DNA from 4 places in the Kitasatospora sp. NPDC022785 genome. Region 1 is predicted to be linked to each of the others. Evidence: riboswitches for the same ligand, from Rfam matches in the RefSeq annotation. Region 1 holds a riboswitch; each other region holds the start of a gene.
What was found. Region 1 has a riboswitch for cobalamin ahead of ACZ3YO_RS04070 ((2Fe-2S) ferredoxin domain-containing protein). Riboswitches for the same ligand answer to the same signal wherever they lie in the genome.
Positions count from the first base shown of each region.

Region 1 (2,191 bases):
CTGGTGAGGCGAACCGGGCCGGCCTTGCGGACGACGATCTTCTTCATGGCACACACCTCCTTCGATGATCGGTCAATCAACAACGCCATCAGCTGAGATGAATGGCTCACTTGGAGCTATCCATGTCAGCTCGGCGATGGACCAAGAGTGATGACGGCGTGGTGATCGTGTCAATAGATCCGGGACTCTAGACCTGACCCATCGTCACCGTCCGCTGGAGAACGCCCAGGTAGAGGGCGATGCGGAGACCCCGACAGCAGGGGAGCAACTAATAAACTGAAATGATGAGCCAGCTACTGGCTCTCCACCCAGGCTGATCTCGAAGACACAGAAACACCCGAACGACCACCCTCCGACGGGGCCGCGCCACCGCGATCCCGCCCCACCCGGCCTTGCCCCGGCCTCGGCGTCGACCTCGGCGTCGACCTCGGCGTCGACCTCGACGGTCAGGCCTTCGACGGGCTGGCCTCAGCGGTCAGGCCTTCGACGGGCCGGCTCGTCGTGTCGTGTCCCTGACATGCTCGGGCCCGGGCGCGGGAATGCGCAGGGAGTCCAGCAGCGGGGGCAGCGGGCCCTCCGGCGACACCTGCCCGGCGGTACGGCCGATCTCCCCTATCCACGCGCAGAGCTCGGCCGTTCCGGTGGCGTCGGTCACGTTGCCGAACCAGACGGGCCGGGCACGCCGACCGTCCTGGAGCCGCCCACGGGGGCGGACCACCACGACGTTGGCCTGCTCACAGGGACCCAGACAGTCCGTGACGACCAGGCGCGCGGCCGGGAGGGCGGCCACCGCCTCGGCGAGCGAGGCCAGTTGACCCTCGTGATCGGTGCCGGGCCGCTTCCTGACAGTGCCACAGCAGCAGCCCCGGCAGACCACGACATCGACGGCAGCCGTGACCGGTGACATCGCCCAACCTCCTCGTGGGGTTCCGCGCCCCTACCGTCGGAGAAACCACGGGTCAGTGTCCTGACTCCCGGATCGACGCTCGCCCCGACCTTCCGGCCGCAAGGCCGTGGTCGTCACCTGAAAGGGGTCGCTCCCCGGTCACAGTGGCGGGACCGTCCCGGAATCGCACCGGGTTCCTGCGCACCGTGGTCTCGGATGCATACATCTCGTGCGCGACCCTGCCCCATCGCGTACGAACACGTCAACCCGGGCTCGCTCACGCCGAGCGCCCGAAGCGCACGTTCCACCGGCCGGCACGTCCGCTCAGGTCCGTGACGGAGAGCGGCTCCACGTCGAGCCGCCAGAACGCCGGGGCCGGAGCGCCGAGCGCGTGGTGGACCGCGGCCCGGACGACGTCCGGTTCCGTGACCACGACGACCCGTCCCGCCTCCGGGGCAAGGCCGTCGAGCCAGGTGGCGACCCTGGCGAGGAGATCGAGCAGGCTCTCCCCGCCCTCCGGGGCGAAGTCCGGATCGGCCAGCCACCGGGCCACCGCCCCGGGCTCCGTGGCGGCCACCTCGCCAAGGCTCCGACCGCGCCAGCGGCCCATGTCGCGCCCTCCGGGAGCGGACGGGGCCGAGGCCGGGAGGCCGAGGGCCTCGGCGGTCTCCCGGCACCGGGCCGACGGGGAGACAAGGACCTGGCCGGCGACCCGGATGCCGCCCGCGGCCTCCCGCGCCTGCCGCAGCCCCGCCGGGTCGAGCGGGCCGTCGTCGTCGAAGCGCGCCTGCCGCATCGCCTCGCTCATCGCCGCTGAGATCAATGTCACGCGTACTGTCACGCCGCTCCTCCTCTGCTTCCCCAACTGTCCTGCGGCATCGACCGATCGGTCCGTGCACCCGGCGCTGGGGCGCGCGTTCCGGGACGGACCGGAGGATTCGCGCCGCCCGCACGCTCTTGGCGCAACCGCCGCTAGCCGATACCTTCTGCTCGATATGACGACGGTATGACGGAAGTCCGGTGAGAATCCGGCACGGTCGCGCCACTGTAAGCCAGGCGTGCGCCGCCCCCACGGGGCGGTTCGCGCCAGGGAGTCAGACCCGATGCCGTCGTCGATGCACCATCTAGCGGGACGCGAGTTCCCGAGGAGGTCCCTGCCATGGCACAGACCGCTGCCCCCGCAGCCATCCCCGCCGGCCCCCTGACCCTGCCCGTCAAGGCGATCCTGCCCTGGGCCGTGTTCTTCGGCATCATCATGCTGGCCCTGATCTACTTCGTCGGCGCCGAACAGGGCGCCACCTCCCT
Region 1 covers NZ_JBVHHB010000002.1:186,895-189,085, forward strand. The annotation lists gene ACZ3YO_RS04070 ((2Fe-2S) ferredoxin domain-containing protein) at 476-907, opposite strand; cobalamin riboswitch at 940-1,110, opposite strand; gene ACZ3YO_RS04075 (histidine phosphatase family protein) at 1,164-1,727, opposite strand; gene ACZ3YO_RS04080 (CbtB domain-containing protein) at 2,046-2,191, shown strand, end outside.

Region 2 (2,191 bases), on a different contig from region 1:
GCCGCGCCGCTGGCCGGCGTGGGCATCACCAGGCTGGTCGGCGCGCACTTCCGCAACCCGCAGCTCGGCATCCTGGTCTGGGTGGTGCTGCTCGCCCTCGGGCTGGAGCAGTCGGCGCTGCGGTACCAGGACGGGCCCGACTCCGGCCGGCTGCTCGGCGTGCTGCGCCTGCACGCCACCCCGCAGGGCCGCTACCTCACCGAGGTCGACGGGCTGCCGGAGTACTACCTGGGCAGCGTCAGCAAGCCCGAGCAGTGGGTCTCGGCCCGCAAGGGGACGGACTACCGGGACCCGGCCGGCGTGGTGCACCACGGGGACGACGGCACGGTCACCGCCGTCCGCAACGGCTGGTTCACCGTGGTCGTCCTCGACAGCACCGCGCCCACCGCCACGGACCGGGCCATCACCGAGGCCGTCAGGGCCGCCGGACGCTACCGACTGATCGCACAGTTCAGCTCCCCGACCGGTGATTCCGGCACGTACAGAGTGTTCCTCCTGCACTGAGAGCCCGGGGCGCCGGGCCACGCCCCGCGACACACCGGCTACTACATATGGTGCCGCGATACTCGACCGCCACTAGATGTATGCTCATCCCTGCTGTCGACGCAGGGGAACCCGGTGCGAATCCGGGACTGCCCCGCAGCGGTGTGCGGGCGGCTCCGACCAGAGCCCGCGAGTCCGAGTACCTGCCGACGGCGTGCCGCCCGGCCTCCCCGCAGAGGCCTCCAGCACACGAAGTACTTCCGGGCCTCGCGGGCGGGCCGGGGATGACACCGTCGCGCGACGCCGTCCGGCCGTCGCGCCGTGCTCCCCTGCCCCAACGGCCCGGTGCCCCCGATCAACAGCCGCCGATCGCCGCCAGGAGAGAGCGCCTTGACCACCGCTGCCTCAGTCACCCTGCCCGCCCAGGGGTCCAGCTCAGCCCCCGTCGACCCGACGGTCTCCGACCCCGGCGGTGCGCTGCTCCGGCTGCTGACCGACCGCAGCGTCGACCTTCCCCAGGTGGACCCCGGCCATGTCGCCGCCGCCGCGCTGCGCGGCCGCCACGCCGGCTCGGACTTCGCCGAGCTGCGCGGGCTGGCCGTGGACGCCGCAGCGTCGATGATCGCCGAGGACCCCCAGTACTCGAAGCTGGCGGCCCGCCTGCTCGCGCTGGAGATCGTCGACGAGGCGGTCTCCCAGGGCTCGGTCTCCTTCTCCGCCTCGATCGCCGTCGGCCACGCCGAGGGCCTGATCGGCGACGTCACCGCCGGCTTCGTCGCCAAGCACGCCAGCGCCCTCGACGCACTGATCGACGCCCGGGGCGACGACCGCTTCGAGTACTTCGGCCTGCGCACCGTGCAGTCCCGCTACCTGCTGCGCCACCCGATCACCCGCAAGGTCGTCGAGACCCCGCAGCACTTCCTGCTCCGCGTCGCCTGCGGCCTGGCGGTCGGCGACAACGAGCAGTCGGTGCGCGAGGTCGCGGAGCTGTACGGCCTGATGAGCCGGCTGGAGTACCTGACCTCCTCGCCGACCCTCTTCAACTCCGGCACCCGGCACCCGCAGATGTCGAGCTGCTACCTGCTCGACTCGCCGCTGGACAACCTGGACTCGATCTACTCCCGGTACGCGCAGATCGCCCGTCTCTCCAAGCACGCCGGCGGCATCGGCCTCTCCTACTCGCGGATCCGTTCGCGCGGCAGCCTGATCCGGGGCACCAACGGCAAGTCCAACGGCATCGTCCCGTTCCTGCGCACCCTCGACTCCTCGGTCGCCGCCGTCAACCAGGGCGGCCGCCGCAAGGGCGCGGCCTGCGTCTACCTGGAGACCTGGCACGCGGACATCGAGGAGTTCCTGGAGCTTCGCGACAACACTGGCGAGGAGGCGCGGCGCACCCACAACCTCAACCTGGCGCACTGGATCCCGGACGAGTTCATGCGCCGGGTCAACGCCAACGAGGACTGGTCGCTGTTCTCCCCGGCCGACGTGCCCGAGCTGGTCGACCTCTGGGGCGCCGACTTCGACGAGGCGTACCGCAAGGCCGAGCTGGCCGGCAAGGCCGTCCGCACCATCCCCGCGCAGACCCTCTACGCCCGGATGATGCGCACCCTGGCGCAGACCGGCAACGGCTGGATGACCTTCAAGGACGCCTCCAACCGCGCCGCCAACCAGACCGCGCTGCCCGGCCGCACCGTGCACTCCTCCAACC
Region 2 covers NZ_JBVHHB010000004.1:257,146-259,336, forward strand. The annotation lists gene ACZ3YO_RS08930 (ArnT family glycosyltransferase) at 1-504, shown strand, start outside; cobalamin riboswitch at 581-708, shown strand; gene ACZ3YO_RS08935 (ribonucleoside-diphosphate reductase subunit alpha) at 898-2,191, shown strand, end outside.
Region 2: another riboswitch for cobalamin. It lies ahead of ACZ3YO_RS08935 (ribonucleoside-diphosphate reductase subunit alpha); the one in region 1 lies ahead of ACZ3YO_RS04070 ((2Fe-2S) ferredoxin domain-containing protein).

Region 3 (2,191 bases), on a different contig from region 1:
GTGGCCAGCGGAGCGCCGCCGAGCCCCAGGACGGCCTGGGCGGTGGCCCGGGCACCGTTGCCGGCGTTGAAGCCGCTCGCGTCGTAGGCGACGGCGCCACGCACGGCCGCCTCGGCCGAGCAGCCCTGCTGGAGCTTGACCAGGCTGCTCCAGCCTTTGAGGCCGGCGCCGAAGCGGCCGCCGGAGAGCAGCGCCTGCGTGGCGAGGCCGGTGGTGTTGGCGTTGGAGACGGTCGCCCCGGCGGTTGCGAAGCCGCCGTCGGTGTTCTGGTGGGCCGTCAGCCAGCCGAGCCCCGCGTTCGCCTTGGCGGTGCGGCCGGTCGCGGCCAGGGCCTGGACGGCCAGCGCGGTGGCGTCGGCGTCGCTGGTGCAGGTGGCCTGGCCGAAGGCGACCGGGAAGCCGCCGTCCGCGCACTGGCTGCCGGCGAGGAAGTCGACGGCGCCGGCCGGGGCGCCGCCGGGCGTGCGCTTGAGGGCGATCACGGCGAGCGACTGGCCGAAGGCGTTGCTGTAGTCCCCCCACTGCGAGCGGTCGGAGAAGCGGCCGCTCGGGCTCTGGAGCGAGCGGAGCCGGGCCGGCAGGTCGACGCCGCCGAAGGCGGTCGGGTTCTCGCCGCGGACCTCGGCGGCCAGCAGCAGCTTGGCGGTCGCACCCGCGTAGGCCTCGGTGGTGCCGTCGCCGAGGTAGCCGGCCAGGATCTCGGGCTTCGCCAGCCAGGCGGTGGCTTTCGCGGCCGCCTCGTCGGAGCTGCGGGAGGCGGCGAAGGCGAGCACGGCGTCGATCGTCAGCCCCTGGTCGGGGTAGGCCGTCCCGTTGAACACCGACTCGAAGTGGTCCCCGTCGACGAGCTGGCGGGCCAGCCAGCCGGCCGCGGCGGCGTCCGGCCGGATCGTCGGGGACGACGCCGGGGCGGCGGGTGCGGCGTGCGCGGCGGTGGCCGCCGGGAGCGCGGTGGCGAGGGCGAGCGCGGGTATCGCGAGCAGACCGAGGGTGCGGCGGAGCGCGGGCATGGGGGCCTTTCCGGGCCTGGACGCAGGGGCCCGGAGAGCGTCGGCACAGCGCCGGGCAGCCCTCGGAGCTCCGGCCCGCAGACCACGACGGGAGGAGGGGACACACCTCCGCCGACGGGTACTCGGGCTCGCCGCCGACAGCCGTCGGCGGCCTACCGTTGCGGGTCAGCGCCGGAATTCGACCGGACTTCCCCCAGCGGCGGAGTCAGAACATGACGGCCCATCATGGCGAGGCGCGGAAGACCGGGTCAAGGGATCGTGGGTCACATCACGGCATCCCCCGGCCCGGGCCGGGTCACCGGTGCGACCGACATCACGCAGCCGGTCACCCGGCCTCCCCCTGTCCCCTGACTGCCTTTCACGACCACGGACTTCTCCGCGGTCACGACGGAGATCCACCAGAATCTCGGACCGCCCGAATCAGGTTGAGGCCGTCCGGTCGGCGGCCCGTGCGGACCGGCCGCCGGCCGACCGCCGGGTGGGACAGGGCGCCCGGCCCTGTCCCACCCCCGGCCCCGCGCGGAGCGTCAGCCGGCCAGCTCGCCCCGCAGGCGGCGGGCGGCGCCCACCAGGCTCTCCAGCGAGGCGCGGGTCTCGGCCCAGCCGCGGGTCTTCAGGCCGCAGTCGGGGTTGACCCAGAGCCGCTCGGCCGGGATCGCCGCGAGCCCGGCCCACAGCAGTGAGACGGCCTCGTCGGTGCTCGGCACCCGCGGCGAGTGGATGTCCCACACACCCGGGCCGACCTCGCGCGGGTAGCCGGCGCCCGCCAGCTCACCGGCGACCTGCATGTGCGAGCGGGCCGCCTCCAGCGAGATCACGTCGGCGTCCAACTCGTCGATGGCGCGGAGGATGTCACCGAACTCGGCGTAGCACATGTGGGTGTGGATCTGGGTGTCGGCGCGCACCCCGGAGGTGGCGAGCCGGAAGGCGACGGTGGCCCAGTCCAGGTAGGCCGGGCGGTCGGCGGCCCGCAGCGGCAGGGTCTCGCGCAGGGCCGGCTCGTCGACCTGGACGACCGCGGCGCCGGCGGCCTCCAGGTCGGCGACCTCGTCGCGCAGGGCGAGGGCGACCTGGAAGGCGGTCTCGGCGAGCGGCTGGTCGTCGCGGACGAAGGACCAGGCGAGCATGGTGACCGGGCCGGTCAGCATGCCCTTGACCGGACGGTCCGTCAGGTCCTGGGC
Region 3 covers NZ_JBVHHB010000015.1:91,825-94,015, reverse strand. The annotation lists gene ACZ3YO_RS22980 (peptidase) at 1-1,010, opposite strand, end outside; cobalamin riboswitch at 1,107-1,226, opposite strand; gene metE (5-methyltetrahydropteroyltriglutamate--homocysteine S-methyltransferase) at 1,538-2,191, opposite strand, start outside.
Region 3: another riboswitch for cobalamin. It lies ahead of ACZ3YO_RS22980 (peptidase); the one in region 1 lies ahead of ACZ3YO_RS04070 ((2Fe-2S) ferredoxin domain-containing protein).

Region 4 (2,191 bases), on a different contig from region 1:
GCAGGGTGGCGGTGGCGGAGGCGTCGGTGCCGCCCTTGGTCCAGGTGGTGCCCTCCTTGGCCAGCCAGTCCACCGCGCCGGCGGCCTGCTGCGGGTGGCCGCCCTGGATCAGGCCGAGCGCGGCCCAGGCGGTGGCGGTGTAGTCGGGGGTCGGGGCGGCGCCGGGGGTGGTGAGGGTGAGGTGCTGCCCGCCGGCGGCGAGCTGAGCGGTGAGGTAGGCGCCCGCGGCCTCGCCGGAGTCGGCGCGCGGCACGGCCGTCGGCGCCGAGCCGGCCGCGCCGGTGGAGCCGTCCGCGCAGGTGAGCGCCTTGGGCGCGGCGTCGGTCCGGTTGGTGTTGGTGACCGGCAGCTTCCCGCCGACGGCGGCCAGCGAGGCCTGGCCGGTGGCGAGGGCGTTCGGTTCGAGCGCACCGTCCGGCTTGGGCTGGTAGGCGAAGGCGCCGCGCTGGTCGGCGGGGGCGGCGCAGCCGAGCTGGAAGAGCGCCAGCCCGTCGAAGGCGCTCTTGCCGGCCTTGGCGACGCCGGCCGGGTCCACCTTGGCGGCGAGCAGGGCGTTGACGGCGAGGCCGGTGGAGTCGGCGTCGCCGGGGCTGCCGGGGTTGTAGGCCCAGCTGCCGTCCGCGTTCTGGTTGGCCTTGAGCCACTGGACGCCCTTGTCGACGGCGTCCTGGTGCCCGCCGAGTGCGACCAGCGCCTGGACGGCGACGGCGGTCGCGTTGCTGTCCCCGGTCGCGGCGGCGCAGGCGGCCGTGGTGTCCGCACGGAAGGACTGCCAGCCGCCGTCCGCGCACTGCTGGCCGGTGAGCCAGGAGACGGCGGAGTCGGCGGGCGTCACCTTGGCGCCCGCCAGTGCGGTGAGGGCGAGCGACTGCCGCCACACCCCGTCGAACGTCGGGTCGCCCTTGCCGTACAGGCCCTCGGGGACGGCCGCGGCGCTGGGTGAGGGGCTGTCGGCGAGGGCCGGCACGGCGGCGGCGCCGGTGAGCAGCGTGGCGGTCAGGGCGGCGGCGCCCAGGCGGGCGGCGGTGAGCATGGTGGAGGTGAGCCTTTCGGTGAGCGGTGGTGGCCCGGGTGGGCCGATCCGTAGACCTCGACGGGTGCCGGGCGCGGGTGTGCCCGGTGTGGCCGCTCGCCCCTCCCCGGGCATTCCGACTCGCCCGGCCGTCCAGCGCCGGGCTCACGGTTGCGGGGTCAGTGCCGGATTCGCACCGGCTTTCCCCGGAGGAGAAGCGGGATGGAATTGTCCTGCGGCTCGACTCTAGCGGCCGCGCGGGGGCTGCCGAACCGGCCCGGGCGAGAACAGGTTCCACTTGGGCGGCGGGCACCGCCACCGATCGGGGCGAGCACCGGCGAACGGCCGCACGGCAGCGGTGAGCCGGCGGCCGGCAGGCGGCCGACCGGCGTCACGGCAGGGTGAGCAGCCGGGCGGCGGTGTGCAGGTCGGCGCGGACCTCGGCGATCGAGGAGCGGCCGGAGAGCCAGGACACCAGCGCCGAGTGCCAGGTGTGCTCGATCACCCGGACGGCGGCACGCTGGCTCTCGGTGGGCGGACCGGACTGGCCGATCGCGTCCAGGATCAGCTGTCCGGTGGCGGTGCTCACGAGGTCCACCTCGGTGCTGACCGAGCGGTCCGCGAAGGAGAGCGCCCGGACCATCGCCTCCGCCAGCAGTGGTTCGCGCTGGAGCGCGTGGAACGCGCGGGTGAGTGTCTCGGCGACCCGCGGGGCCGGTTCGAGCTCGGCCGGAGGGTGCCGCCGGACGTGCTCCTGGAGGCTCTGCAACTGCTCCAGCATGACCGCGACCAGCAGATGTACCTTCGACGGGAAGTACCGGTACAGGGTGCCGAGCGCGACCTGCCCGCCCTCCGCGACCTCCCGCATCTGCACCGCGTCGTACCCGCCGCGGGCCGCCAGCGCGGTCGCGGAGCGCAGGATCCGCCGCCGCCGTTCGGCCTGCCGGGCGGTCAGCGGCGGGCCGTCGGGGTGCGGTGCGGGGGTCGGTGCGGAGCGCGGCGCGGGGTGCGCCGCGGCGGGCGGCGCAGGGTGTGGTGCGGCGGGCGACGGCAAGGGTGCTCCCGGTGCGCGAGAGTGGCGGGGTGCTCCTGAAGTGCCGGAGCATGTCCGGAACGGTTCCGGAGCAGGTCCGTCCGGCCGGTCCGGCGGAGCTGGTCCGGCAGGTCGGGCGGGTGATC
Region 4 covers NZ_JBVHHB010000001.1:106,705-108,895, forward strand. The annotation lists gene ACZ3YO_RS00475 (prenyltransferase/squalene oxidase repeat-containing protein) at 1-1,033, opposite strand, end outside; cobalamin riboswitch at 1,122-1,242, opposite strand; gene ACZ3YO_RS00480 (TetR family transcriptional regulator) at 1,404-2,066, opposite strand.
Region 4: another riboswitch for cobalamin. It lies ahead of ACZ3YO_RS00475 (prenyltransferase/squalene oxidase repeat-containing protein); the one in region 1 lies ahead of ACZ3YO_RS04070 ((2Fe-2S) ferredoxin domain-containing protein).